DNA from 2 places in the Shewanella sp. SW1 genome. Region 1 is predicted to be linked to the other one. Evidence: riboswitches for the same ligand, from Rfam matches in the RefSeq annotation. Region 1 holds a riboswitch; the other holds the start of a gene.

The links. A riboswitch is a leader RNA that binds a small molecule or an ion and turns the genes downstream of it on or off. The one in region 1 is predicted to bind cobalamin.
Region 2: another riboswitch for cobalamin. It lies ahead of L5M71_RS06445 (ABC transporter ATP-binding protein); the one in region 1 lies ahead of L5M71_RS19895 (TonB-dependent receptor).

What each region holds. Positions count from the first base shown of each region.
Region 1 covers NZ_JAKKSG010000026.1:42,325-57,579, forward strand. The annotation lists gene L5M71_RS19895 (TonB-dependent receptor) at 1-1,723, opposite strand, end outside; cobalamin riboswitch at 1,832-2,065, opposite strand; gene L5M71_RS19900 (hypothetical protein) at 2,200-3,642, opposite strand; gene rihA (pyrimidine-specific ribonucleoside hydrolase RihA) at 3,877-4,833, shown strand; gene rbsK (ribokinase) at 4,853-5,764, shown strand; gene azu (azurin) at 6,058-6,534, shown strand; gene L5M71_RS19920 (DUF3103 domain-containing protein) at 6,631-7,815, opposite strand; gene L5M71_RS19925 (DUF3622 domain-containing protein) at 8,196-8,498, opposite strand; gene L5M71_RS19930 (glycerophosphodiester phosphodiesterase family protein) at 8,879-10,156, shown strand; gene L5M71_RS19935 (phosphoribosyltransferase) at 10,243-10,809, opposite strand; gene L5M71_RS19940 (alkaline phosphatase D family protein) at 11,094-12,860, opposite strand; gene L5M71_RS19945 (HPP family protein) at 13,114-13,539, shown strand; gene L5M71_RS19950 (DUF4274 domain-containing protein) at 13,639-14,244, shown strand; gene L5M71_RS19955 (MATE family efflux transporter) at 14,272-15,255, opposite strand, start outside.
Region 2 covers NZ_JAKKSG010000005.1:171,701-186,955, forward strand. The annotation lists gene L5M71_RS06420 (hypothetical protein) at 68-799, shown strand; gene L5M71_RS06425 (hypothetical protein) at 1,039-1,470, shown strand; gene L5M71_RS06430 (hypothetical protein) at 1,539-1,949, shown strand; gene metH (methionine synthase) at 2,328-6,062, opposite strand; gene L5M71_RS06440 (histidine phosphatase family protein) at 6,415-7,140, shown strand; cobalamin riboswitch at 7,362-7,555, shown strand; gene L5M71_RS06445 (ABC transporter ATP-binding protein) at 7,654-8,535, shown strand; gene L5M71_RS06450 (FecCD family ABC transporter permease) at 8,532-9,662, shown strand; gene cobT (nicotinate-nucleotide--dimethylbenzimidazole phosphoribosyltransferase) at 9,871-10,953, shown strand; gene L5M71_RS06460 (adenosylcobinamide-GDP ribazoletransferase) at 11,060-11,848, shown strand; gene cobU (bifunctional adenosylcobinamide kinase/adenosylcobinamide-phosphate guanylyltransferase) at 11,845-12,471, shown strand; gene L5M71_RS06470 (cobyric acid synthase) at 12,547-14,205, shown strand; gene cobO (cob(I)yrinic acid a,c-diamide adenosyltransferase) at 14,250-14,873, shown strand; gene L5M71_RS06480 (DUF2235 domain-containing protein) at 15,088-15,255, shown strand, end outside.

The DNA.
Region 1 (15,255 bases):
AGATAGCTTCGGCAAATACTTGGAAATGCTCAGCAAAATCCATGCTGACATAACCGCGTCCCGTGTGTTTTGCCACCCAAGACAGCTCTTTGCCATCGTTAGCACCATCGGTAAATTCGGCGTCGGTGTAGTTATATTCCAGCCCGAGTTGCAGCGCTTTAGTCACCTGCCAATCCCAATCGGCACCCGCGCCATAACGACGAGAAGCGTCGGCATTAACGTTTGCGCCGTTGAAATTTCCACCTATGGGTTTAACTGCACTCGAGTCATAAACAATTTCATCCTCTAAATCGAGACGATATAGGCTGACTCGCAGGGTTTGACTAGCGACAGCCCAATCCCAACCCGCCTCATAGGAACGGCCTGTTTGCGGCTTTAAGCCAAATACGCCCGGCGATGTATAAGCTTGCTCATCCACTTTGGCAAAACGGAAGTTATCATCAGCGCGCACATAGAGTCTGTGCTCCGCAGTTGGGCGGTAATTTAAACCCAGTTCGAATGCGTGGGCATTTTCGTCTAAATCCATGCCATTAGGATAGACATTGCCATCGACTAACTCGTCGGTCACCCGCGCATAACGGCCACCCACAACGTAACTTAAAGTATGGCTTAAAGGCACTGTAGCTTGTAGATAGGCGCTTTGCATTTGCTGCACATTACTGCGCGCCATAGTGTCAAAATCAGCCTTGCCACGGCTGATGTCTAAACCTGTGACTAGGCTTAGCTCGCCTTGACGCGTGCTGTAATTCGCTAACGCTTTAGGGCTAAACATTAACAGTGAGCGTGTGTTATGGCTGTTCGCCCCCCAATTAAGAGAAGACACTAAGGTATCGCTGTAATCTAAATCCGCCGCCAGCGCCCAGTTTTGATTAAGCTGATGCTGGTAACCCGTTCGCGCCGCAGTGGTCATCTCGTGGGCATACTCTACCTTATTTGATGAAGCACGGGGATCGTCTTTAAATTGCTTTTCAGTAAGCGAGCCCGGATTTTCACGATCGTTATCGTAGTAGCTGGTTTCAACAAAGAACGAGTCTGTGGCTGTTTTATATTGAATGCGGCCAAGAATAGAGCCGGTTTCGTTGGCATTATGCTGGCGATAGTTGTCACCTTGGTTATAACTACCTGTGAAAAAGTAACGCCAATCTTTGTTGATCGCGCCAGACACATCACCACGACCTTCATAGGTATCAAAGCTACCGCCAGATAACTGTACGCTACCACCTGTATTTTCAGGGGATTTAGTGACAATATTGATCACGCCACCTACCGCTTGATCGCCATAAAGCACACCCGCACTACCCGATAAAATTTCAATACGATCCACTTGATTAAGCGGAATGGCATTAAGGCTAGGCGCTGCGATATCGATATTATTGAGACGACGACCATCAAGTAAAATCAGCGTGTTATTAACGGCAGTGCTGGCGCTAAAACCACGCATAGCAAAGCTAGTTCCAATATTGTTATCCGAAATTTGAATACCGCTTTGACCACGTAAGACGTCGGTCAAATTAGTCGCGCCACTCATTTCAATCGCCGCGGCATCAATCACATTCACATTGGCGGCAATATTTAACGGGGTCTTATCAGAGCGGCCGATCACGACAAGATGCTCGTCGACTTTAGCTGTGCTGGTATCGTCAGCCGCCATAACGGGCGCGATAATTGAAAAACTGCATAGGCTGCCGATCAGCAGCGCGATTTTTGTTGGATTTGTTCCCATTTTACCTTTAACTCCTGCAAGGAAAACGGGGCATTGACGCCACGATACCGTTAATTCAGTCGTAAATACTGACGGTGATTATCGCATTTTGAGATCTGCCCACCGAAATCTCAAAAACACCTTTAGGGCCGGTCTCCGGACTTAGGCTATGTTAATCCATTAAAGTTGGATTAACGCGAGACTGACCTTTCACATTCTGACTTTCGGGTTCTGTCTTGAACACACCAATCAAACGCGGTCGTCTCTCACCTTTTACCGTTGCGGGGGCAGTGCCAGAATTTCACTGGCTTCCCGATTATCTCACGGCTTTCGCACGCAAGCACCACAGAAGGTTGACTCAAAATTAGGTTCAAAGGGCGTACAACCTGTTAACGCCCAACAAGGCTCAGAGCATATCAGACCTGAGCGCGCGCATTATAGACGTCTATACGGATGAAAGTCCATTAATCTCAAGTTAGCGAGAAAACTCACATGAGCTAGAAAACACCATCCCAGTTTTTTGCCGCAGGTTTTGGTCTGTCTTTGCTCAAAATCACCTGACGCTGCTTAGAGGTTTCACATTGGGCAACGGGGGTAAAATCCAGCGGTTTAATCACTAACGAGTCAGCAGGTTGCACTGGCGACTTGTCGAACATTGGCAAATTCATCGACCAAGAGACCAGTTCCCCCTTTTCGCTGATGCCAACATAACCGTCATTTGCGCCATCTAACCAAGTAAGGCGCGGAATACGTGCAATCAACTTCTCCACATTTTCACGGTTGGCGCGATAACCAACAGGCACCACTTTGCCATCGGGACGTGTAAACACAAAGGAGGCAGGCCCTTGGGTAATGATGCTGCCTTCCTGCCAATATTTATCAAGAATCTCTTGGGCATAATGAAACCCAAACATATGAGCGTAATCAGTATCGTCGGCCACTATTTGCGGCACGGCCTTATCCTGCAGTAATAAAAAGCCTGAGCCAATGCTGATAATCTCTTTTACCCCTGTGATATCGGTTTTTTTAATCCAATCGATACCACAGTTAATCCCATCGCCCCAAAAATGTGCATCCCCCGTAGGGCTTAAAATCGCAAAGGCACAATTGTTTGCCGTCATACTCGCCACATCCTTTAAGGCGCTGCGGATCGAGTAAGCATCACTGCGCCAGCCCCAACTCACCACAGTGCCGTCCTTTTTCAAGGCGGCATAGGTGTGTTGAAAATATTCGATCTTCGCTACATCCGTAAGCTGCGGGAGTAACTTTTTCATATTGGTCGACTCTTCAACCTGCCCCCAAATCACCGCGCTACCTTCTTTTTTGAGGGCGACAAAACTGCGTCCTCTGGCGAAGATATCAACAACATCAACTAATTGATCCTGCACATGTAAGCTATTGCCGCCGTAGGGGCCATAACCCCAAGTATGCACCTTGCCATTGGCATCAAGGGCGGCAATGGCCTCTTGATTGGCGAACAATTTGGTAATATTGGTCATGCGGTTTTGTAGGGCTTTGTCGAGGCTATATTTCCCCGCATTGCCCCAGTACACCACAGTGCCATCTTGACGTAGCGCGGCAAACCCGTCCTTAACTGGGACGATTTGCTTAACTTGCTTAAGCTGCTCCGTCACCTCGCGGCTATCACCGCCAGCATAACTGTCACCCCAAGTGATCACCTCACCAGATTGTGTTAACGCCGCAAAGGCCGAACTGTTGTTGACCACAGTCTCGACTGCGGGTAAATCACAGGGAATATGGCGATACTGTGGACTCGGATTTTCCTTAAGTTGGAGCAGTTTGCCGTTATCAAACTGTAGCAATGACTCGTTATTACTTTCCACAACGGCCATAGGTTGAGGATCGCTACAGCCAGAGATCTGCATGGCAACCATGCCCACGAGTAAAACCTTAGGCCAAGTGATTCGATGAGTGAGCATTACTTATTTCCTTATATTTGCTTGGAGATGTCATTCAATGTTGTGCAGCGGACAGAGCGAGAATGGATTTACCTAACATCGCCTAGTGTCAAAAATGGGCAGAATTCTAGCAGCTTGTTGATAAAAAGACGAAAATGCTCACAGTTTACTCTGCAAGTCCCCTCCACAGGCTAGCGCCTAACTGATGGCATGCTATTCTAAGCCCCCATCACCACTGTTTAAAGGAGTAACAGTATGACTCGCCCTATTATTCTGGATTGCGATCCCGGCCATGACGACGCTATTGCGCTCATTTTAGCTCTCGCCCATCCAGAGCTGGTTCCACTTGCCGTCACCACCAGCGCCGGTAACCAAACGCCGGATAAAACGCTCAATAATGCCCTGCGGATCTTAACCTTATTAAATCGCAGTGATATTCCTGTCGCTGGCGGCGCAGTCAAGCCATTAGCTCGCGAATTAATCATTGCCGACAATGTCCATGGTGAAACCGGACTCGACGGCCCTGCATTGCCTAATCCAAGTTTTAGTCCTCAAGCCATTACCGCAGTTGAATTAATGGCGCAGCAAATTCGCCAAAGTCATCAGCCAGTAACCTTAATTCCCACAGGACCGCTGACTAACATCGCCCTTTTACTGGCGAGTCATAGCGAGTTACACGATAAAATTGAGCGCATAGTGCTAATGGGCGGCGCAGCTGGTGTCGGTAATTGGACCCCAGCCGCCGAATTTAATATTTTTGTCGACCCCGAAGCCGCCGATATTGTCTTTAAGTCAGGTATTCCCATCACTATGTGTGGGCTCGATGTGACTCATCAGGCGCAAATCATGGATGAAGACATAGAACGCATTCGCGCGATTCAAAATCCAATTGCTCAGTGCGTCGCCGAATTATTGGATTTCTTTATGATTTACCACAGAGATCCTAAATGGGGCTTTATTGGTGCGCCATTGCACGACCCCTGCACTATCGCTTGGTTGCTTAAACCTGAGCTATTTGAGGCGCAAGATTGCTGGGTAAGTATTGAAACCCAAAGTGAGTTGACCTTAGGCATGACAGTGGTCGATCGCTATCAGCTAACAGGTAAAGCCGCCAATGCGACTGTGCTGTTTGGGATCGATAGGCAAGGCTTTGTCGATTTACTGGTAGACAGTTTACGCGTCTATGATGCAACTTATCTCAATCGCAGATAAAAATAACAGTGAGTCTTCTATGAGCCAGATACTCGTTATCGGCAGTGCAAATGCCGACCATGTGATGAAATTTGAGTACCTGCCCGCTGCAGGGCAAACCTTAATGAGCCGAGATTATCGCCTCGAACTGGGCGGTAAGGGGGCCAATCAAGCCGTCGCCTGCGCGCGCTTAGCCAAATCAGGTTCACGCACTGATTTTATCTGCCATCTCGGCCAAGACAGTATCGGCGATGATATGCGTCAAAGCTGGATGAAAGATGGCATCAGCGCGGAAGGGATCCGCCAAATAGCCGGACTGAGCACAGGCACTGCCATGATTTTTATCGGTGATAACGGTGAGAATACGATTGGCGTTGCCGCAGGTGCCAACGCCAGCCTTTCACCCGATGACTTAGAAGCTCATTACGCCCTGTTTGCTAATGCGGAGTACTTGTTAGCACAATTGGAAACGCCCGCTGCCACAGTGGCAAAGGCGCTGCAAATAGCCAAGAATCTTGGCGTGACGACTGTACTAAATCCTGCTCCAGCGACGGCACTTGGCCAAGATGTACTCAAGTGGGTAGATATTATTACCCCCAATGAAACCGAAGCAGAAGCCTTAACGGGAGTTGAGATCAACCATCTTGATGATGCACAAATGGCAGCGCAACTTCTCCACCAGCAGGGAGTAAAGATTGTGGTCATTACCTTAGGTAGCCGTGGCGCATTTATCAGCAGCCCAGGTTTTAATGGGCTAATACCTGCGTTTGAAGTGCAGGCCATAGACACAGTCGCCGCAGGGGATACCTTCAATGGCGCCTTAGTTGTGGGCTTAAGCGAGGGCATGTCAATTGCTGCAGCCGTGGGATTTGCCAATGCAGCCAGTGCCATTACTGTCACTCGCCCAGGCGCACAACGTGCGATTCCCTATCGACAGGAGCTTTCGTACTAAAACGTAAGACGTTCTGAATTAGACGCCCTGCGTTAGAATCAATAAATTATCATTTATAAATCAAACACATAAATAATAGCTCCTGAGTACTTAGTTCACTAAAGCTAAGTACTCACCTATGTTTACCGCTAACAATTTTGCCGCCAATAACGATGCAAGCTTTCAACCTAAAGTTGCATATACATAATTTACACGCTGATTTCATTCCCATTTAATGAAGATTGCTTATGCTGGCAGGTGCATGTCCGAGTCAAAACGGCTCGGCTACCCTTGTTCAAATAAGGAAGTACCAGATGAAAGCAAAAAGCACAGCTTTACGTAACGTGACCAGCACTAGCCTAATCGGCCTAGGATTATTATTCGCTAGCCAAGCGAGTGCCAACGAATGTGAACTGAAAATTGCCGCCACTGATGCAATGCAATTTGACACTAAAGAGCTGTCTGTACCTGCAAGCTGTAAAGAAGTGACCTTAACCTTAACCCACTCAGGAACCTTGCCAAAAGCAGCCATGGGCCATAACTGGGTATTAACTAAGGCAGCCGATATGTCAGCAGTAGCAACTGAAGGCATGAGTGCCGGTCCTGATGCAGCCTATGTCAAAGCCGGTGATACGCGCGTTATCGCACACACAGATTTAGTGGGCGGTGGCGAATCAACGTCTATCACCTTTAGCACTGCCGGTATGAGCGCCACCGAAGCCTACCAATTCTTCTGCAGCTTCCCAGGTCACTGGGCGATTATGCAAGGCAGTTTCAAGTTAAAAGCTTAAAGGAATGGCTTAGCCTCACCTTAAGTTAGCCAATAAAAAGCGGATCTTAGGATCCGCTTTTACATTTCAGCCATTGCATTTAGCCGCACTAATCCATCATGGCCTTGGTTGGATGACTAATGGCGCAAAGCTCGTCATCGCATTACCGTTAGCTCCGTTCAAGTTAGGATATTCAACCCCTTCCTGTAAGGTGTAATACACATCGACAAAGTCATCGTCATTGGTGAACCAAGCATCCGGCATTACACTTAAAATACCATTGGTGATTTGCGGGATCAGCGCATAACCCTGAGCTTCAGGATCGGGGATCGACTTTAAGATCTGCTCCGCCGCTTCCAACAGCTTAGTGGCCAACACTTTATAGTTAGTACCATCGTCATGCTCCATTAAGATCATGTCCGCAGCCGCCCAACGATAACGCTCCCAATGGATGATGATTTGATTCGGATAATAGGTCGTATCCGCATAATCTAAATAGGGCATTTCGACGATATCGAGCACAGGCTCTTCACGGCTTGGATCAACCCCAGTCACTATGCCGTAAATTTCGGCACGACCAGAAATCCACGGCTCATGGTCATCCTTCAAGGATATTTGTTTGATCACTGTGGTTGAAATCGGCTTGTCTGCCACCGCCTGTGTTTGCGCACGGCTCAGTAGTGCGCCCTCTTTTTTCGCTGACTGCGCCTCGGCAAATGTCGCCCGCATCACCTCTAAGCCAGCCACAAAGGCTTTTTTGCTATCGATACCGACCACAAACACCGGCTGCTGCGGCAAGTTATACACGTCTAATTGATGCACTTGTCCATGAATATCAAAGGCTTCAATATAATCCCACTGACGCTCGTCACCATCGGGCTCATAGGCAAATAAAGGAGACTCACCTTGCTGCCATGAGGTCAGCATGGCTTCATCCGCTAGACGCACTTGCACCAGAGAATCCGCTTTGGCACTTAAGCCCTTCACTCGGCGAATTGATGCATCGGCTTTGGTGATCACATTATCATTGAGCCTATGCTGAGACAGAATGTCATCGGCATTTACTGCCAACTGATACTGGTTTATTTCAGTCTGTAAGATAGGCGCGAGCTGCGCATATTGATGGCTTAAATCTAACGCCAATGCCCGTTTAGTATTGGTTAACTGTGCTTGTGCATCCAAAGTCGAATCCTTTAGCGACGCTTGTAGTAAGCGTAACGCCTCTCCATCTAAGGCTTGGCCATAACTCAGGGTTGCCGAAGCCGACAAACACAGCAATAAACTGGATTGAAGTAGTTTCATAGGAGTTCCCTTACCTTGATAAAGTTAAACGTGCGTTCGAATTACTTACATATGAGCACAGAGCAGCATCTAAGTAAATCAAATGATAATAGTTATCGTTAATTATTAATGGTATAGAGTACGTAATCTCGGCTAAATACGATAAAAACATGCTAATGACAGCATCAACAGATCAGTCCAGCCGAACAGTGTGTATGAAGATAAACGAGGAAATAGGATGAAATAAATTGATATGCACAGTTTCGCGAGCGACAAAAACACAAAAGGCAGATCTTAAGATCTGCCTTTTGCTGTTCATCGCCAGAGTGACGTTTCAGAACGCTTTGAACGCTCCCTTACGATCACACTGGCTTGATAAGACAAGGTTAAACGAATGAGTGTTACTCTTCGTCGAAATCATCTTCATCAAGATCTTCGGCATCAGTAGCCGCTTCAGCCGCTAATGCTGCGGCTAATTTTGCTTTAGCTTGTTTCTCTGAGCGACGTTTATTGCGCTCAGTTAACGTGCCTAAAAACACTTGTAATTCAGTTAAGCCCCAAGCTTGCGCTTCGGCTTCAGTCGCAAAGCCATCATGGCTCTTAGACACAACTGTTTTAGTTGATGTCATGCGACGAGTGATTTCAGTTTTCCAACCGTTGTCGCCCTGTGTCACGCGAAAATCGTATTTTTTGCCCTTGCTCATTCTGCTCTATTTCCTAAATGATGCTTGTCACGTTTGTCTTATCAAGCGAACCAAACGCTCATCATAAAACAAAAGGAGCGCAGTGTACTTGATTTCGGCCCAGAAAGATCGCCCAGATGAAAATATTCATGCCAGTTTCATCGACTCGCCCAGTGGAGTCAATTCTCAAGTCTAAAACAACACTGCGCATATATCCCGCTCATCCTCTATCTATGGATGTTTATCGCGAGCTAGCGCAAACACACACGCCTTAGATAATCGTCGTGCAAACGGTATATATTCTTGTTTATGTCATACAAATAGGCTTTTTCAGTCACATTAACACTTTAGAGTTTCTGATTAATATTAATTATTTACATCATTACTCATAGGTAAATCTGATGAAACTACACCCTATTTCGTCGCTCTCACTCGGCCTGTTAATTGCCACGGGCGCTTTATTAGCCGGTTGCAATAATGACGATGATAACGACGCAGTCACGCCACCCACCAGCAAACCCGTTCCTGCTCAAGTGGGAGAAAGACCCTTATTCCTCGTACGTCAGATGCAAGACAGCACACTTAAAACCCGCTTAGAACAATGCACCACTGACAGTTTTTATCGCAGCGAATTTTCCATAGGTCACCGTGGCGCGCCAATGAAATTCCCTGAGCATACAAAGGAATCCTACCAAGCGGCTATCGATTCGGGCGCAGGCATAGTCGAATGTGATGTCACCTTCACCGCCGATAAAGCTTTAGTTTGCCGCCACTCACAGTGCGATCTTGCCAGCACGACCAACATTTTAGCCATACCCGAACTTGCCAATAAATGTTCAAGCCCATTCACTCCTGCCGATCCCGCCAATGGCGTCAGCGCATCGGCAACCTGTTGCACTAGCGATATCACCCTCGCCGAATTTAAAACTCTCAAGGGTAAGATGGAAGGCAACAATCCGAAAGCGACCACTGCGGCCGAATTCATCAATGGTACCCCAAGCTGGCGCACCGATCTTTATGCTGGCAATGGCACCTTGATGACCCACGCTGAAAGTATTGAAATGTTTAAAAAAGCCGGTGTGAAGATGACGCCTGAGCTAAAAGCGGCGAGCGTATCTATGCCCTTCGATGGTTTTACTCAGCAGGATTACGCGCAAAAAATGTTGGATGAATACACGGCGGCGGGCGTCAATGTTTCGCAAGTATTCCCCCAGTCATTTATTTTAGATGACATCAAATATTGGGTCGCCAACGCACCTGAATTTGCGAAGCAAGCTGTGTTTCTCGATGACAGATACGATTATAACAGCACCTTTGATCCGCAGAACTCTGCCACTTGGTCACCATCAATGGCGGATTTAAAGACCCAAGGCGTCGAAATTATTGCGCCGCCACTCTGGGTATTAGTCGCCTTAGATGTGGATAAGAAAATCATTCCTTCGGAATACGCTAAGGCCGCTAAAGGCGCTGGGCTTAAGATCATCACTTGGTCGCTAGAACGTTCTGGTTTATTAAAAAATGGCGGCGGCTTTTACTATCAAAGCATTACCGAAGCGATAGATAACGAAGGCGATACCTTTGAATTACTTGATGTACTGGCGAAAGATGTCGGCGTGATTGGAGTGTTCTCCGACTGGCCCGCCACAGTGACTTACTATGCTAACTGTATGGATTTATAAGTCATCGATATAGAAAAAAAAATGCGTTAACGATTAATCGTTAACGCATTTTTTTATTGCGAAAATAATCTATATCTCGCCGCGAGCTATTTAAACAGGTGCTGGATATTCTTTAAATCGCCCTTACCTTCGGCAATTTCTTCAGGCGTTAAACCTGTGACTTCGTGCGGGAAAACTAACCAGTCTTCAGAGGCATGAATGTAATAGTCGGGTTTTAAAGGCACTGCGGTATTTTTTGGCTTGTAATAAGGGCAAGCGATACGGATATCGGTTGGCATATTCAAGCGCATCAGTTGGCTGAGTTTTTCTTTTAATGCATGAATACTACGGCCAGAGTCAAACACGTCATCCACAATCAACAAACCGTCACTCGCGTTCGCATTTTCAACGATGTAATGCAGGCCATGAACTTTGATTTCTTTGCTTTGTTTGTCAGTGCCAATCCCATAATAAGAAGAGGTACGCACGGCAATGTGATCGGTTTCAACTTGTTTAAAATCGAAAAACTCCTGTACCGCGATCCCGATTGGAGCACCGCCACGCCAAATACCCACGATAAATTGCGGACGAAAGCCACTCTCATACACTTGCGAAGCTAATAAAAATGAATCTTCCAGCAATTGCTGCGCGGTAACAAAATACTTTTCTGACATGACACAGTCCCCATCACATTGATTTTATTCTTAGGTCGTTAAAGCTTATGACCCCAGTAAGGTCTGTTCGGCGGGTAAAGGTTCCCAAAACACTAGAACAGCTTTGCCTTAGCAAGTGTAGGCAGCCGCCGAATTTTGGGAGCGAATTTTATACCAAAAAAATGCGATGTGCTGCAGTAATAGTAAGAACTTGCGTGACAACAGACATTTATTTTGCCTTTTAAAGCCAAAAGCAACAAAAAGGCCACCCTAAGGTGGCCGATAAACAAGCGAACAATACCGCATTAAACGATAGGCGTAATCACATGCTCGCCTACTTTTGTCTTGGCACTATAACCACGGGCCGTTGCGACTTGGAAATCCTTCGACAAAATGGTATCCACATAATGCCAGTCGCTGCGCACCTCATCAGCGGTAAAGGTGAGCGTCATAAAGCCTCGGTCTTTTAAGTTAGCGTACTTAAGATCTGGCACTAACTCGACGATTGCCGCCTCGGTCGCGGGGATCTGTTCCGCTGGCAGATTCAAGTAATATTCAAGGCCTGGCGATGATACTGAGCTAGTCGCAAACTCAACACCCACTGTATCGCCTTGCACGTCTTTAAGCTCGTTTGCCCATGCATTATGGGTGTCACCCGCGATCACAACTAGGTTGAGATTTTTCGATTTAGCCGTACCTAAAATCACTTCACGCTCATAGGCATAACCATCCCAAGCATCTAAGTTGTACGGGATTGCAGGTAATTGCATCAGTGCGATAACTTCTGGCGTGAGTAAAGCTTGATTGGCTTGAAGATATTGCAGCTCTTGGGCAGTCAGCGTGGGATCATTTGCCGCCGCACGGGCCGCTAACTTAGCTAAAGCCCCTAACATGGCAAATTGGGGAATGCTCATCTGCTGAGTGGCAATCGCCGCCGGCAATGACATCTTACCCATTAATACCTGCTGTCCCAGTACCTGCCACTTGCCTGTCGACTGTAGCAATGTGCCCTGTAGCCATAATAATTGCGTCAGCCCCAGCATAGTTCGAGTGGTCGAAGTGACATCGGCAAGGAAACGCTCTCCCGCAAACGAGCCCGTTGTCGGATCCATATAATCGGCATAATCGAGTTGTTTATCACGGGCTAATACGCGAGTATCCAGCATATGCATATCGACGAGATTGCCGTAACTGAAGCTGCGGTAAATCTCTTCATGGTTCCCTTCACGCCATGGGCGAATCGGCAACCACTCGAAATAAGCTTGTAGTGCCGCTTCTTTACGAACGGCAAAATCCCCTTCGCCTTCGTTGTGATTCTCGGCACTATCACGCCAAGTATCATTGGCCACTTCATGATCATCCCACACTGTAATAAAAGGCACTTTCGCGTGTAACTTTTGCAGACTCGCATCGGTATGGTACTGACCATGGCGAGTGCGGTAATCGCTCAACGTCAGCAACTCATTGGCCGGTAACACTTCACGGCCCAATTCGGCAGCATACTCACTGGCATAACCACCGCGGGCATATTCATAGATGTAATCGCCTAAATGCACCACAGCATCTAAATCATCCTGCGCCGCCGCTAACTCATAGACGTTAAAATAACCGGCAGGAAAGTTAGCACAAGACATCACGGCTAATTTGACTGAGCTAACATCACCCTCAGGCAGAGTGCGGGTTTTACCCACAACTGAGGTTTTATCACCCGTCATAAAGCGATAAAAGTAGGTTTGCCCGGCACGTAAACCACGGGCATCAATCTTAACCGTGTAGTCACGGCTCGCATTAGTGACAGTCTCACCTGTAGTCACTAATTGACTAAAGGCCGCATCGCTTGCCACTTGCCAACTCACTTTTACATCGCCCTCAGACTCAGGCGTGACACGAGTCCATAGGATCACGGCATCGACTGCCGGATCGCCACTGGCAATTCCATGTAAAAATTGAGCGGGTACAGAATTATCATCATTACTATCACTACAGCCCATCAAGCCGTAAGAGATTACAGCAACACCAACACCTTTGGCCGACATAGCCAAAAAATCACGACGAGTTACGGTACGATTCATTATTATTCCTTGTTAGATAAGGCTTCACTGGTATGAGGTCTAATAAGACCACGATTGTGAGATATCACTGTTACATATTTGTGACATCTTTGTCAGCCTTTTATGATATCTATCAATTCAAACACTTATACTGGATAGCGTACTTTATTTGTGCAGGACTGGCGTAGCTTACAGAGAAGCTGCTAACATCGGTGCAGGCTAACGCAGCGTGTGAAATGCACGCCAGAGAATGGCAAGAAAAGGAATTTATACAATGAAAGTCAGCGATATTATGAGTGATCAAGTCATCTGCATCAGCGATGGCGCCAGCTTGAAAGATGCCCACCATCTGATGCAAACCCGTGGCGTACGCCACTTACCTGTGATATCTGAAATTGATGGCACCCTCGTTGGCGTACTCACCCATAAAAAGATGATCGCCAGCGTGATGACTATGTTGAATAAGTACGGCCAAGGCGCGCTCGAGCGCAAAGAACGATACACGCCAATCACAACTGTGATGGACCAAGACTTTCAGCATCTTACTGCCGACGAGCCCTTAACTGTGGTGGTGGAATATTTTATCGAAAACAAACTCGGCTGCTTGCCCGTCGTCGATGTCGATAAAAAGGTGCTCGGTATCGTCACATCATCGGACTTTATCAAGCTGTGCCGTACCCTGCTGCAACAGCAAGCGTAACGTTTTACGCTCCTTTTCTTCGATGTCAGCCTTTTACTACGTAAAGGCTGGCGTTGTATTTTTTATAAACTGTGTTTTCTATAAAAAGAAAGGATTCCCTTGGCTAAATTACTCTCACAAGAACAATTTATTCGCGCCTATGAATGCGCAGAATTAGGCTGTATTGCCAATCAACAACTACTCGCCAAATTACTCGCCGATCCCGATTATGACGCTTTACATGAATACAGCGCCTACTTTGGCAAAGCGGCGGCGCAAATCACCTGTATCAGTGACTTACAAAGTATGGAGGAATTGCATTTTGTCGCGGGGAACTTGAATTGGGACGATCATGACCCAAACATGGTCAGGGCGATTATCGAACATCCACTGTGTGACGCGGGTACCGCCTTATTACTTTACTGGTACGGACAAGGCTTTTATTACTCCACGCCGGAGACGCTCGACACACCTTTTGGACAGCTATTCAAAACCATAACCGATAGATTTGTTGAGCGCGGCTATGCCAGTTATAAAATCCATTTTGACCCGATTAAAGAATGTTTCATGCCCTCATTAGAGGACGTTCTTACTAGAGGATGCCAAATTCCAGGGGCTATTTTTGCCCCTTATAGCACTATGGAAATCGAAACCTATGAAGGGCACCCAAGGTATCTACAATTTAAAAATGAACTACTGAAATCGGGCAAATGGGGCAACCAATAAGCGTTGACCTTTTGATATCAGAACAGTTTAAGCTGGGGTTACTGGCGGAATACGCGTAAAACGCTGCCAGCGACCCGAGCGCCAACGCTGCACCATAATCAATCCACGCACCCACTCATCTGCCGCAACGGCAAGCCAAGCAGCCAAAACGCCATAACCTAAATGCAAGCCAAAGAACCAAGCAAAAAACACCCCAATACCCCACATACTAAAAAGACCTATACGCACAGGGAACGCCACATCACCCGCGCCTTTTAAGGCCGAAATAATCACCAGATTAAACACCCGCCCCGTTTCGAGCGCGATTGAACCTGCCAGTAATAACGCCGTCAGTTGGATAACTTCTTCGTTTTCACTCAACCAGCCGACAATAACGAATCGCTGCCAGTAGAAGACTAATACTATGGTCAGTGAAGCGACAAAGCCCACCAAACAGTAACGCTGCACCCGAGTGGTGATTTCATCGAACCATTGTTTACCTACATAGTATCCGGTCTGAATTTGCGTCGCTTGCCCGAGTGCTACCGCAAAACAATAGATAAAACGGCTAATATTCAAGCCATAGGTGTAGGCCGTGAGCGATAAAGTGCCCATCTGGCTGATAAAGTAGATGATGGTCATCTGAGCCACATTGTAAGACAGCATCTCGCCAGCATTGAGCAGGCCAATACGCATCACACTCCAATAAGTGCTGCGCGGTAAAAGCTTAAGTCTTTGCAGTGGCAGCGGAATTTGCTTATGCCGGATCACCATCAACATGATCACAGCGCCAATGATCTGGCTGGTAACGGTAGAAATTGCCACCCCTGTTACCCCATAAACAGGCAAGTCAAAGGGAGAATACAGGGCAATATAGTTACCGATGACGTTCATCAAGCCTGTGCTTGAGGTAACTAACATGGCCGAGCGGGTAAAACCGTAACTACGCAAAATAGCGGCGAAGGCAATGTTCATCACTAGCCCTATGCTCAAGCTGCCGCAAATCACCAAATAGTCATATCCAAAACCAGC
Region 2 (15,255 bases), on a different contig from region 1:
AGTTGCATGATGATGTAATAGTGGCATCATAGTTATTTTATTAGAATGATAGTTTGAGAGGTTTACAATGGTAGATTTATCTATGAATGTTAATAGGCTTTATTATTCAAATTCTGATGGGCATCAACAACGTATCCTAAGGGATTTTGTTAATCTATTTTGTAATAATTTTAATCTAGAGCTTTCTTCACCTCAGTCTAAAGTATTTTTCGAAAAGTTTAGAATTCCTAATGAGCGCGAGTTATATGGTATTTTCGTAAAGTCTTGCTTGAAATTTCAAGGCGATGTGGGTTTCATTGCAACCGAACTACAGGTTGGGCGGGAGGGTTCGAGTGTTGGACGTGTTGACTTTTTACTTTGCTATAAAGATGTACATTTTTTAATTGAATTTAAAGTCGCTCGTATTAATATTGCAAAAGATATTTCAACGCTATCTAATATTCCAAAAGTATTGCAGCCTTGGGAAAGTGCATGTGATCAAATGAAACGTCTGAATATTGAACAAATTGAAAGTGACTTGAATTATAAATATATTCGGCTACCTATAGTAGTCTATCTATATGTTAGTAATAAAGATGAAGATCTCGTTAATGATATTGCATCGGCAGTATCAATAAAGCATAAAAAATTGATTGAGGCAATCGATGATAGGCTACTTCCAAAGGTAACATTAGAATATACTAGCCCATTTGATAATTCATGGAGATGTCATAAACGCCGTAGCACATCTAAAATTGAGGGTGCTACAACTTGGTTGTATGGCTTCTCAGTTCTTGCGACTGAAATTATTGTTGAATAAATTTTTTCAACAATAAATTGTTTTTTTTGAATGGTGAGTTAGATATGCATTTCATTTTTAAATGGAATGCAAAAACAAAAAATATTGGATTCACCAATCCTTATTTAAACTATAATTTTTCGCCTATTACTTTACTCGATGCAGAAATGGTATAACGCTCTCACTATTATTGAAAATACACGGTTTCGATTTTTTAAATCTCGATTAGTAATAACTAAGCTTGAGTTTTTGGAGGTTGATTGAAGTTTTTAGTGATTATTTTCGGCATAGCTGTGTTGATATATATGCATGGAAGTGGGTTGTCTGTTGATAGCAAATGGTGGTGGGATTTACTGTTATCTTTCAATGTAAAAGCATTAAGTGAAAACTTGGGGATAGTTGTATTTTGCTTTTGGATACATCTTCCACTGATGATCATATTTTCTTTAGTATGTGCTTTGATTATTAATCGAGTTGGGTATCCAAGGTATTTTATTTACTCTGTGTTAGGTACTTCATTTTTTACATTTGTTGTGCTGCCATCACTGCCTGTTTTCGATGTGTTATTAGCTGGCGGGATGAGTCCATTACGTTTTATCGATATCTTTGTAAAAACACTCATGTTTCTGACCTTGTTCTTTGTTTTTAATATACTTGTGAAAAATTATAAAAGTTTGAATTTATTGGGTTAACTTCACTTTCAAGACGTTTCGCTGACTGTGTTTATTGATTTATTTTAGGGATGATTTAAGAGTTTTTTATGAAAAAAATTAGTTTTTTGGGTATGAGCATAGTGCTTGCTTTGACACTTGTTATCGGCCTTGCTGTTGATTTTTTGGTTGAATTTAAGTCTGAATCGATTTTTATGCAGATGAATATTTTTAGCTTTAAATTATTGTTTTCTTTACTTAGCATGCTCTGTGTGCATATTGCTATTGCAGTCACTTTTAATTTGAAACTGTTACCTATGCTTATAGGTAAAGATTATCCGTCAAATTACTTTAAATGGTCTAAATTTCGACTTATAGAAGTTTTATTTTTATTTAACTTATGGGCTATGGGTCATCTTCAATATTTCACTGTCGTAATAGTTAATTTAGCTTTGGTTGAGTTGATACACTTATATTTAGTTTATAGAAGTATCAATAATAAGCTTGAGTCTACTATATAAATTGGTAAGTTGAGGGTAATAAGGCTTGTGGCGTTGGCATAATTCTTTCAATGCGAAAAGTTAACTCTAATCTCACAGAAGTTCACCGATCCCCTGCGAAGTTGCTGAAGGGCGTTGAAGAAAATAGCGTGACGCAGACAGGACGTCTGCGTAGCTTTCGGGGGGAAGGGACGCCCCATCGGAAGCGTTAGCTATTTTCGAATAAGCACGAAGCCACTAATCAATGCATGTAACTTCGTTAGGGGCGTCTTGGAGAATCCAAGGAGGATAGGACGAGCAGTCCTCCTTGGTCGGGTGTGGGGTGAAGCCCCACGACTTTAACGCTTAATTCAAACGAAGTTTGAAAGTTTAAGCCCTGCGGGTGATTGCAGATCCCAATCACTCGGGATCATAATCCAACACTGGCGCCAGCCACTTCTCCGTCTCTGCGATAGTCATCCCTTTACGCTTGGCATAATCTTCCACTTGATCGCGGCCTATGTTACTCACGCCAAAGTAGCGGGATTTCGGGTGGGCGAAATACCAGCCCGATACTGCCGCTGTGGGGAACATGGCGTAGCTTTCGGTGATATTCAAGTCGATGGTTTCATCGGGCTTGAGCAAGTCCCATAACAAGCCTTTTTCTGTGTGGTCTGGGCATGCTGGGTAACCCGGTGCGGGGCGTATACCTTTGTATTTTTCGCGGATTAAGGCTTCATTGCTTAACTGCTCGTCGGCCGCATAACCCCAAAACTCTTTACGTACCCGTTCGTGCATCCGCTCGGCAAAGGCTTCGGCCAAACGGTCGGCTAAGCATTTGAGCATGATGGCGTTGTAGTCGTCGTGGTTGGCTTCAAAACGCGCCACATGTTCGTCTATGCCGTGGCCTGTGGTCACCGCAAAGCCGCCCATGTAATCGGCGACGCCTGAGTCTTTTGGCGCAACAAAGTCAGATAGACAGAAGTTGTCGTTACCGACACGCTCAAGCTGCATCCGCAGGTGATGTGTGGTCATTTCAACTGTGGTACGCGACTCATCGGTGTACAGCTCAATGTCGTCGTAATTAACGGTATTGGCAGGGAATAAGCCGATAACCGCTTTCGCCGTGAGCCACTTTTCTTCGATGATTTGCTTGAGCATGGCCTGACCATCGGCGAACAGCTTTTGCGCCTCAACGCCCACCACTTTGTCGGTGAGGATTTCGGGGTAATGGCCATGTAATTCCCACGAGCGGAAAAACGGTGTCCAGTCGATACGCTCGACTAAGTCTTCTAATGGATAATTATCAAATACTTGGCGACCGAGCACGTTTGGCGTGAACGGGGTGTAGTTGGCCCAATCGTGTTGGCAACGGTTTTCGCGGGCCGCTTCGAGTGACACAATTTCTTTGCGTTTAGCCTGTGATAAACGTTTAGTGCGCATGTCATCGTATTCGGCATAGGTTTCGTCGATTGTCGCTTGGCGAGTCTCGTTGTTGATGAGTTTACTTACCATAGGCACGGCGCGGGACGCATCGGCGATATAAATGGCGCCATGGGGATAATGGGGCGCAATCTTCACCGCTGTGTGGATTTTTGAGCAAGTGGCGCCGCCGATAATCGCCGGAATGGTTAAGCCTTCGCGGTGGAAGGTTTTCACGTTATGCACCATCTCGTCCAGACTCGGAGTGATGAGGCCCGACATGCCGATGATATCGATATTGTGTTCTTTCACGGCGTCGAGAATTCGCTCCACCGACACCATCACGCCTAAATCGAATACCTCAAAACCGTTACAGGCGAGCACCACGCCGACGATATTCTTGCCGATATCGTGCACGTCGCCTTTTACCGTCACCATCAAAATCTTGCCGTTAGATTGGCCTTCGACCTTTTCTAGCTCGATATAGGGGTTTAAGTAAGCCACGGCTTTTTTCATTACCCGCGCCGATTTCACCACCTGCGGCAGGAACATCTTGCCCGAGCCGAATAAGTCACCGACTACGTTCATGCCGTCCATCAAGGCGCCTTCAATCACATCCAGTGGACGTTTCGCTTCTTGGCGAGCGGCTTCGGTATCTTCATCGATAAATTCGGTAATGCCTTTGACGAGCGCATGGGATAAGCGTTGACTCACCGGCCAGCTGCGCCATTCTAAATCTTCTTTTTTACCGACCTGCGCGCCATCACCGCGGAATTTCTCCGCGATTTCAAGTAACTGCTCGGTATTGCTTGAGCCTTCAACTGGGCAGGGCAAGTTAAGCACCACGTTTTCGACCCGCACTTTAAGTTCAGGGTCGATATCGTCGTAAATGGCTAACTGACCCGCGTTGACAATGCCCATGTCCATGCCGACTTTGATGGCGTGGTACAGGAAAACGGCGTGAATCGCCTCGCGCACTGGGTTGTTACCGCGGAATGAGAACGACACGTTCGACACGCCGCCCGAAATCATCGCGTGGGGCAGGGTGGCTTTAATCGCTTTAATGGCATCAATAAAATCGACGGCATAGTTGTCGTGTTCATCGATACCGGTGGCGATGGCAAAAATGTTCGGGTCGAAGATGATGTCTTCTGGCGGAAAGCCGACCTTATCAACCAGCACCCGATAGGCGCGGGTACAAATTTCGATTTTACGCGCTTTAGTGTCGGCCTGACCTTGCTCATCGAATGCCATGATAATGGCCGCCGCGCCGTAGCGTTTCACTAAGGTGGCTTGCTCAATAAACTTGGCTTCGCCTTCTTTGAGGGAAATAGAGTTAACTATGCCCTTGCCTTGAATACATTTGAGGCCAGCTTCGATCACTTCCCATTTAGAGGAGTCGATCATAATCGGTACGCGGCTGATGTCGGGCTCAGAGGCAATCAAGTTCAAAAACTTGTGCATGATCTCGGCGCCATCGAGCATGCCTTCGTCCATGTTGATGTCGATGATTTGCGCGCCGCTTTCGACCTGCTCGCGGGCGACATCGAGCGCTTGCTCAAACTTGCCTTCTTTGATCAACTTTAAAAACTTAGCCGAGCCTGTGACGTTGGTGCGCTCACCCACGTTAACGAACAGGGATTGGGCGTCGATAGTCAGTGGTTCCAAACCTGCCAAGCGGCAAGCGACTGGAATGTCCGGCAAAATACGCGGGTCATGACGGCTCACCGCTTCGCGGATCACGCGGATATGTTCAGGCGTACTACCACAACAACCCCCGATAATATTGAGCATGCCTTCGCGCGCCCAATCTTCGATCACATTCGCCATGTCTTCTGGGGTTTCATCGTAACCGCCAAACTCGTTCGGCAGGCCTGCATTCGGATGCGCCGACACATAACACTCACTGATGCGGGATAATTCTTCCACATAGGGGCGTAATTCTTTTGGCCCAAGTGCACAGTTAAGACCGATAGATAACGGCTTGATATGGCGAAGGGAATTGTAAAAGGCTTCGGTCGTTTGGCCAGTCAGTGTGCGGCCAGAGGCATCGGTAATGGTGCCCGAAATCATGATAGGCAGTCTGTCTTTAGAATGCTGACCGAATAAGTCATCAAATACCGATTCAATCGCAAACAGCGCGGCTTTGGCGTTTAAGGTATCGAATATGGTCTCGACCATAATGATATCCGCGCCGCCCTCAATCAGTGCCTTAGTGGATTCTTTGTAAGCAGTCACTAACTCATCGAAGCTGACGTTGCGATAGCCAGGGTCGTTCACATCAGGGCTAATCGAACACGTACGGTTAGTGGGGCCTAACACACCGGCGACGTAGCGTGGAATGCCTGTGGCAGCAAAGGCTTCATCACAGGCTTCACGGGCGAGGCGCGCGCCGACTAAGTTAATTTCGGCGGACAGCGACTGCATGTCGTAGTCGGCCATGGCGATGGTGGTGGCGTTAAAGGTGTTGGTTTCAATGATGTCTGCACCGGCGTTTAAGTAGTCGGTGTGAATTTGTTTGATGATGTGAGGCTGTGACAAGACCAAGAGGTCGTTGTTACCTTTGACATCCGTATGCCAATCTTTAAAGCGTTCGCCGCGATAGTCCTCTTCTTCCAGTTTGTAGCCTTGGATCATAGTGCCCATGGCACCGTCTAAGATCAGAATGCGCTCTGCAAGCTGTTTGCGAATGTCTGCTAATATTTGGCTGGCTTTGGTTGAGGGTATCGTCATAAATAATTACCTTAAATACAGCTAAGTTAAGTCCAAAAATCGGCCATTGTTATGCTAAGTGCATTTTATTGTCGTCAGCCGACATTTTTTTGAATACTTGTTCTTAAAAATTTGTTTTGGACATTTAAACGTATAGACGTCCATAATACGCGACTTATGATTGTCAGGGCAAGGTCAAAATTGACTGACGATAATTGAGTCCTAGCGCCACTTTATCCCCAGTTTAACGGTTTTTTTGCTGGGCTAGTTGTATTGTTAGTCGTTGGACTAGGACGTAATTGAGTATATAGGACGACGGGTCTAATGTGGGGCTTCAACAAAATTTGCCATGAGTGATAGACATAGGAATACGATGAAACAAGTTCGATTGTTATTGTTGCGTCACGGCGAGTGCGAAGGCGGCGCCATTTTACGCGGCCGTGTGGATGTGCCTTTAAGTGAAAAGGGCTGGCAGCAAATGTCGGCAGCGGTTGAGGCGCAGGCAAGTACCTGCAGCGCTATCTACAGCTCGACTTCACGCCGCTGCGCCGAATTTGCCCAAGCCTTTGCCGCCGAGCTGCATTCGACGGCGGCGCTGGTATCTGAGTCAAGGCCATTGCAGGCGCAGTTTTTAACGGGTTTACAGGAAATTGATTTTGGCGATTGGGACGGTCGTCGGCTCGATGAACTGTATCAACAAGCGGGCGAACATTTAGCGGCCTATTGGCAAAACCCTTGGCAAACACCGCCGCCCAATGGGGAAACTATGGCTAGTTTCGAGTCGCGGGTGAATGGGACGATTGACCAGATACTCGCCGCCGAGTTTAAACGATTGACCCTTGACTCACATAAAATGGGTAATGAAAACAGTGCCGTTAATGAAACCGCTGACAATATGCCAACCACTCAAGTGTGGGTCGTGACCCACGGCGGGGTGATCCGTCACTTAATGGCGCGTGCCTTAGGGGTTGAACGGGCGGTGGGGTTTTATAGTCAACTCGATTTACCCGTGGCGGCCGTGGTGAGCGTTAATGTGCTGCAAGATGAACAGGGTGCCTGCTATTGGCGTTTAGATTGGCCGAGTGGGCGCAGGTGTTGAGGCCTTATTTCACTATCTCGGCGCTATCATGTAGGCGTGATTGTTTGGCGAGAATAAGCTGACATGAAAATATTCTGATTTAAACAGCATTGCCTAATGGGATAGATGTAGGATAATGCTTTTCCCTGACGTTTGAACGAGATAGCGTATTACATGCGCAATGAGTGATAACGTCGCAGAAATAGGTGTTGGGAATAGACTCTCTTTGTTCGAATCGCTCCGTTGTTTTAATTCACAGTGGCGTTGTTAACAAAGAGCATATCAACCCAAACATAATAGGGAATCGGGGAGCTGCTTGTTAGTCAGCCAGAACTGTGCCCGCAACTGTGAGTAGTTTAAAGAAGCACCTAGATTCTAGAGCCTAGCCCCTTCTTTTCTACAAGTCAGGAGACCTGCCTATTTCTGTTATCGCTGCGTGCAGCCTTAGTTCTCGAGCGGGTGACTCGAGGGAGCAGATGACAATATGCACAACCTTTTTTATACAGGTTTGGACTCGATAGGAGCGCCGCTTAGGTGAAACTTTCCGCAATCCAAACTAATAGCCCCGTGAATGACAGTGACACTAACCCGTCATTGAGCCCGTCAGTCGCGCTCAATGTGAGCCAGTTGAGCTGGTGTATCGATGGCAAAACCATTCTTTCCGATATTAACTTTACGCTGCCAACGGGGCAGATGCTGGGGCTGATTGGCCCTAACGGTGCGGGCAAGTCTAGCTTGCTGCGCTGTTTGTATCGGTTTGTTCGCCCAACTCAGGGAAAAATTACCCTTTTTGATCAAGATATTGAGCGCTTGTCGCCCAAGGCGTTTGCCTGTCGCGTTGCCGTAGTGCAGCAGGATACACCGCACTATTTTGACCTCACCACAGAGCAATTGGTCAGTATGGGCTTAACGCCCCACAAGGGTATGTTCGATACCAATTCGAGCTGTGATATTGAGCGTATTACTAAGGCTTTAGAGAAAGTAGGCTTGAGCCATAAGATGCACCAACAATATGAGCACTTATCTGGCGGTGAAAAGCAACGCGCCTTGATTGCCCGTGCCATAGTGCAGCAGCCGCAGCTTTTAATCCTCGATGAGCCAACGAACCACCTCGATGTGCGCTATCAAATTCAAATCCTCGAATTGGTGCGTAGTCTTGGCATTAGCGTGATTGCCTCTATTCATGATCTTAATTTAGCCAGTGCCCTGTGCGACAGTTTGTTGTTGATCCATAACGGGGAAGTCAGCGCTATGGGGACGCCAACCGAAGTATTAACCGAGGCGCGAATTGGCGATGTGTTTGGCGTGTGTGCTCAGGTATCGCCCCATCCACAACATAAAAAGCCCTTAATCAGCTATTTTTATGGTTACCACCATGTAGATCATGGCCTGAACGAGCGAGGCGAAGGTGGATGACTCCGGGGAGTAAACAATATTTCATCTCATATTTGGGGCGTATCGTGACACCGTTGACGAGACAACAACTGATGCTGCTCGTATTAGGTATCATCACTTTGATAACGCCTATTGTCGCGACGAGTTTTGGTGCGGCGAACATCAGTTTTATGAATGTTATTCAAGTATTTATCAATAAGGCGACGAACCTCACTCAAGCCAATGGCATGACTGAGCGCATTGTGATGGAGCTCAGGCTACCGCGCATTTTACTGGCTTTTGTGGCGGGTGCGGGTTTGTCACTGGCGGGCAGTGTGTTGCAAACCGTGACTCGCAATCCGCTCGCCGATCCCTATTTGTTTGGCATTAGCTCTGGCGCGTCCTTTGGCGCTGTGGTGATGTTGACCTTATTCACTGGCTCTGGATTTTTTGATAATGCGGGCATGGCGGCACATTCTGGGCTTTTTAGCGGTTCGGGCGCCTTGTCTGGATTACTTTGGTTTAGCTTGCCCTTGGGCGCTTTTATTGGCGCGAGTTTGTCGGTGCTAATAGTGCTGGCTTTGTCTGGGCTTGGGCTCAATAGCCAAGTGGAGCGCATGCTGCTCTCTGGTGTGGCGACCTCCTTTATGTTCGGCGCATTAACGAGTCTGCTACTGTATTTCGCCAGTCCGCAGGCGACAGCCTCTGTGCTGTTTTGGAGTTTAGGCAGTTTTGCAAAGGCCAGTTGGTCCTTGTTAGTACTGCCAACACTGGTGATTGGCGCGAGTTTATTCATTATTTTAGGCATGAAACGGCAGATCATGGCGTTGCAGGCGGGGGATGAAACGGCGCATACCTTAGGGGTGAATGTGCCTAAGCTGCGGCTCAATATGTTGCTGCTTTGCTCCTTGATTACCGCTATTTTGGTGGCTACCTGTGGCGGTATCGGTTTTGTCGGGTTAATGATCCCCCATACCGTGCGTATGCTATTCCCCGGTCGTCAGCCAATTTTATTAACGGCGCTGGTGGGCGGATTATTTATGGTGTGGATTGATGTATTAGCGCGCTGTTTATTGGGTAATCAAGAGTTGCCCGTGGGCATTATCACGGCCGCCATAGGTAGCATGTTCTTTTTGCTGATTTTACGTAAGCGTAGAGTCATGCCGTAAATACAAGGTCATGCCGTAGGCGCCTAGTCAGGATGTAAACCCAGAGTTAAGTCGTCATCCTAGAGTCATGTCGTAAGTGCAGACTGACGGGATAATCAGTATTTCTGTTGATATCCCACCCGCGATTGGAAATGCACAATTGGACATGTTCGTCATAGACGCGGGATGCGTTGTGGTTATTTAATGTAGATTACAAAGTGGAGTGTGGATGTCTCAGTCAGCCGTGTCTTTTCAAATAAGCCCTGTGAGTAAAGCGCAGGATCTGGTGATTCTGCAGAAAATTGATCTTAAGACTAAGCCGCCCGGCGCCTTAGGTCAGCTCGAATCCTTAGCCTTGCAGATTGCCCGCGTGCAAACGACTGATTTGCAAAAAACGGAGCAGCCACAAACGGATGTGCTCAAAATAGTCCATCCAACCATGTTAGTGTTTGCGGGGGATCATGGCATTGCCGCAGAAGGCGTGTCGATTGCCCCTAGCGAAGTGACTCATCAAATGGTGCAAAACTTTGCCCATGGCGGCGCCGCGATTAACGTTTTTTGTCGGCAGGTGGGCTTTAAGCTCGAAGTGATCGATTGCGGTATTTTAACGCCAGTTGAAGGGGTTGAAGGTATTATCGATCAACGTCTTGGCGCTGGAACGGGTGCAATCCATTTAGAGCCCGCGATGACGTTGGAAACCGTCGATAAAGGCTTTGCTATGGCGCGCGATTTGATTGAACGTCACCATCAAGCGGGTTGTAACTTAGTCGCCTTTGGCGAAATGGGCATAGGCAATACCTCCTCTGCTGCGGCCATTATGGCGGCGATTATGCAGCTGGATGTGATTGATTGTGTCGGCCGTGGTACGGGCATTAATAGCGAAACCTTAGAACGTAAATTGATGCTGATTGAGCTTGCGTTATTGCTGCATCAAAGCGCCTTAACTGGGCCTAAGTCAGTGTTAGCTTGCCTAGGAGGCTTTGAAATTGTGCAGATGACGGGAGCTATGTTAGCTGCCGCTGAACGTAAAATGCTGGTGGTCGTGGACGGTTTTATCGCGACAGCGGCGGCATTAGTCGCGGTGCAAATCGCCCCCAATGTGCGTGATTATTTGATTTTTGCCCATCAATCCGATGAGCAAGGTCATCTGCGAATGTTAGAATTTTTGCAAGCTAAACCTTTATTATCCCTAGGGCTAAGGTTAGGCGAAGGTACGGGTGCAGCCTTGGCGTTGCCGCTTATTCAAGCCTCAGTAAATTTTTACAATCAAATGGCGAGTTTTAGTGATGCGGGGATTGAGGCTGTTGTATGATGTGCTCTGCTAAGTCGCTTATTTTACTTATTTAAAATAATAGCTTTTTAGCCAACCGTTTTAATTTTAAACCTTGCAGCAAGTGTGAATTCACTAAGGATGCTTTATGTCAGAACGCGAAAGCTGGCACAAAGAGATAGATTTATTTTTAGTTGCCATGGGCTATTTTACCCGCATTCCTATGCCTAAGTGGGTCGAAGTCGATAGCGATAAGTTGAATAAGGCCAGCCGTTATTTCGGTCTCGTCGGTCTTCTGGTCGGTTTGTTAAGCGCCATAGTGTTTTGGCTGACGCAGAACTGGCTCCCCGCTGGCGTTTCTGTTCTTTTAGCTATGTTGGTTGGCGTCTTGCTCACGGGCGGATTCCATGAGGATGGCCTCGCCGATACCTTCGACGGTTTTGGCGGGGGTTGGACGGCTGAAGACAAGCTGCGGATCATGAAAGACTCGCGCCTTGGCAGTTATGGCGCACTGGCGCTGATGTTGGCCTTGCTGCTGAAATGGCAGTTGCTAGTCGAGTTGGCCCTGTACGATCCTGTCGTGGCGGGTTCAGCACTTATCGTCGCGCACACAGTGAGCCGTGTGGTATCAGCCAGTATCATCTTTAGTGAAAAATATGTCCGCGATGACGAGACCAGTAAGTCTAAGCCGCTATCGCAACATCAAGGCATTAATGAGCTGCTTATCCTGATCGCCAGCGGCGTATTAGTGCTGTTATTCCTCAAGGGGTTAGCGGCATTGTCATTGCTGTTGGTGATGATAGGACTGCGCCGTTTGATCATAGTGATCTTTAGACGCCAGATTGGCGGTTACACGGGTGATACCTTAGGCGCGGCGCAGCAAATATCTGAAATTGTGTGTTATTTTGTATTGCTCGTTGTGGGTAACATACTGTGATCCACCTCGTCCTAGGCGGCGCCCGTAGCGGTAAGAGTCGCTACGGCGAAGCCTTAGTGCGTCAGTATACTGCGCTTGGCTTCGATGCTTGCTATGTGGCGACGGCGCAGGCGCTAGATGATGAAATGGCGACACGTATCGCCAAGCATCAAGCGGGACGATCGGACGATGGTATCGAATGGCAATTGTTTGAAGAGTCGCTCGCCCTCACTGCACTGTTAAAACAGTTAGCAAAACCTGGGCGAGTGATTTTAGTAGACTGTTTAACTCTTTGGTTAACTAATCAATTACTTGCATCGAACGTTAACATCGATGATGAACCCGCGCCGACTGAGTGGAATGCGACTGACTTTGCCGTTTCAACCTCTGCTACTTCAATCTCTGACGATAAAGCTTATGCGAGTTGGCAGGCCGAGAAAACAGCTTTTGTGGATTCCCTCGTCGAGCTCGAGGGAGTGGTGATTTTGATCAGTAACGAAGTCGGTTCTGGCATAGTGCCATTAGGTGAGTTGAGCCGACAATTTGTCGATGAAGCGGGCTGGTTGAATCAAGCTGTGGCGAACTTAGCGGACAATGTCACCTTAGTGGTCGCTGGTTTACCCTTAGCACTAAAACCACTTTAATCTAAATAAGTTAAGTGATGTTGAGACTGAGCTTTTATCTTTATCCCTGCAAACTAGAATAAGCCTTTTAAACCTATGTCCTCTCCAAACACAGACAACACCGCCTGTGCTAATGCACTCGATACCGCTGACGCTTTAGCTATTCATTCTGCAGCTAATCTTGTGGTGAATACGCCTGCTGTTAATTCACCTCGTCGCGCAAAAGTCTTGATGGTGCAGGGCACAACATCCGATGCGGGCAAGAGCACCTTAGTCGCAGGCATTTGTCGTTTGCTCGCTCGTCAGGGGATTAAGGTTGCGCCCTTTAAGCCGCAAAATATGGCGCTCAATAGCGCTGTCACTATAGATGGCGGCGAGATTGGCCGCGCACAGGCCTTACAAGCCGTGGCCTGTTATCTTGAGCCCCATACCGATTTTAATCCCATACTGCTTAAACCTAGCTCGGACACGGGCGCGCAAATTATTGTTCATGGCAAAGCCCTGACAACACTCGAAGCCTCGGCCTTTTTTGGACCTAAATCTAAGGATTACAAGGCAATGGCGCTCGGTGCTGTGCTGGAATCCTTTGAGCGATTGACGGGCCAGTATCAAACCATAGTGGTTGAAGGCGCGGGTAGTCCAGCGGAGATCAATCTGCGCGAAGGTGATATCGCCAACATGGGATTTGCCGAAACCGTGGATTGTCCTGTGATTATCATTGCCGATATCGATAAAGGTGGCGTATTTGCCCATTTGGTCGGGACCTTGGCCTTGTTATCAGAATCCGAACAGACGCGGGTAAAGGGCTTTGTGATCAACCGTTTCCGTGGTGATATTAGCCTGTTGCAATCAGGGCTCGATTGGCTTGAAGCTTATACTCAAAAGCCTGTTTTAGGCGTGTTGCCTTATCTGCATGATTTACATCTCGATGCCGAAGATGCGCTGATAAGCTCGCCGACCAAAGGCGCTAACAGCCGCTTAAAAGTACGGGTATTAGTGTACCCAAGGATCAGTAATCACACAGATTTTGATCCGCTGCGGCTGCATCCCGATATTGATTTTGACTATGTGTCGTTGCAAACCCAAGCCGCGAGTCACGCGACTCATTTGCCCGCCGCCGATGTATTGATCTTGCCCGGCAGTAAGAATGTGCGCGCCGATTTAGCCTTTTTACGCCAGCAAGGTTGGGATAAAGATATTGCCACACACCTGCGTTACGGCGGCAAAGTGCTCGGAATTTGCGGCGGCTACCAAATGTTAGGCCAAAGCATTGCCGATCCCTTAGGCATTGAAGACAGTGCGGGCGATACCGCTGGACTTGGCTACCTGCCGCTGAGCACAGAACTCAAAGCCGAAAAACAGTTACGGCGAGTGAGAGGTGAGCTAACGTTACTTGGGCAAAAGGTTGCTGTGAAGGGCTATGAAATCCACTGCGGTGAATCAAGCTATCTTATCCCTAGGCTTGAACAAACGAATGCGCCCTTGCAGTTAATCCCTGAATCGACATCATTAACCGCGCCAGCGATGAGTTTTGCCGATGGCCTGCAAAGCGATGATGGGCAAATCTTAGGTACTTATTTACATGGGCTATTTGATAGCCCTGATGCCTGTCAGCTGATCCTGCGCTGGGCAGGATTAAACGATGCTAAGGCGATAGATATCAATCAAATACGTGAGCAGCAACTCGATCGTTTAGCCGATGTGTTAGCCGAGCATTTAGACATGCAAAAATTACAGCCAATTTTAGAAGCATAAGTTTTAGAAGCAGACATTTTTAGCAGCAGAGTGAAGAGAAGACCATGACAGCACAGAACGACAACGAACAAGCGCAAATCAAGGCCGAACGCCACAAGGCTCGTCAACAGAAAGTGAAAGCAGGTGTGGATGCTAAAATTGCCGCCGCCCAAGAGGAGAAGGGGATTCTGCTGGTGTTAACCGGTAACGGTAAAGGCAAATCGACCTCAGGTTTTGGCACTGTGGCCCGCGCCGTCGGTCACGGTAAAAAAGCCGCGGTAGTGCAATTTATCAAAGGCACTTGGGAGTGCGGTGAGCGCAATTTACTCGAAGGTGCAGGGGTTGAGTTTCATGTAATGGGCACAGGTTTTACCTGGGAAACCCAAGATAAAGAAAAGGATACCGCCGCCGCTGTACTCGCTTGGGAAGCCGCCGAAAAGCTGCTGCAAGATGAGAGCATAGATTGCCTTATGCTCGATGAACTCACCTATATGGTGAGCTATCACTATCTGGATGTGGAACGCGTGCTTAGCGCACTTAAAAATCGCCCACCGATGCAGCATGTGATTATCACTGGCCGTGCTTGCCACCGTGCCATCATCGAGCTTGCAGATACGGTCAGCGAAGTGCAGCCGCTGAAACACGCCTTTGAAGCGGGTATCAAGGCACAGCAAGGTTTTGATTACTAATCGAACCTTAAATGTCGGCGCATAAGTGACGCAGCATTGTTGGTTGCAATGTTAAGTAAGACGCGCGAATGGCTTTAGCACAGGCATAAAATGCGCTAAGTTTGAGGACTAGTAACTGCCTATTAGTGACTAGCAACTAGCGACAATTTGTTGTTAGCGACTATGGGTTAGCCACTAACCGTTGAGCGTTCAAAGTGTTCTCAAGGATGATCCTATGAATAAACGTATTGTGATTTGTGCCGATGGGACTTGGAATCGGCCCGAGAAAGATCTTAAGGTCGATTTCCCAACCAATGTGCTGCGCCTCGCGCGGGCTATTAGCCCCTTGGCCAGTGACGGCAAACCCCAACAGGTATTTTATGATTGGGGCGTGGGTTCCTAT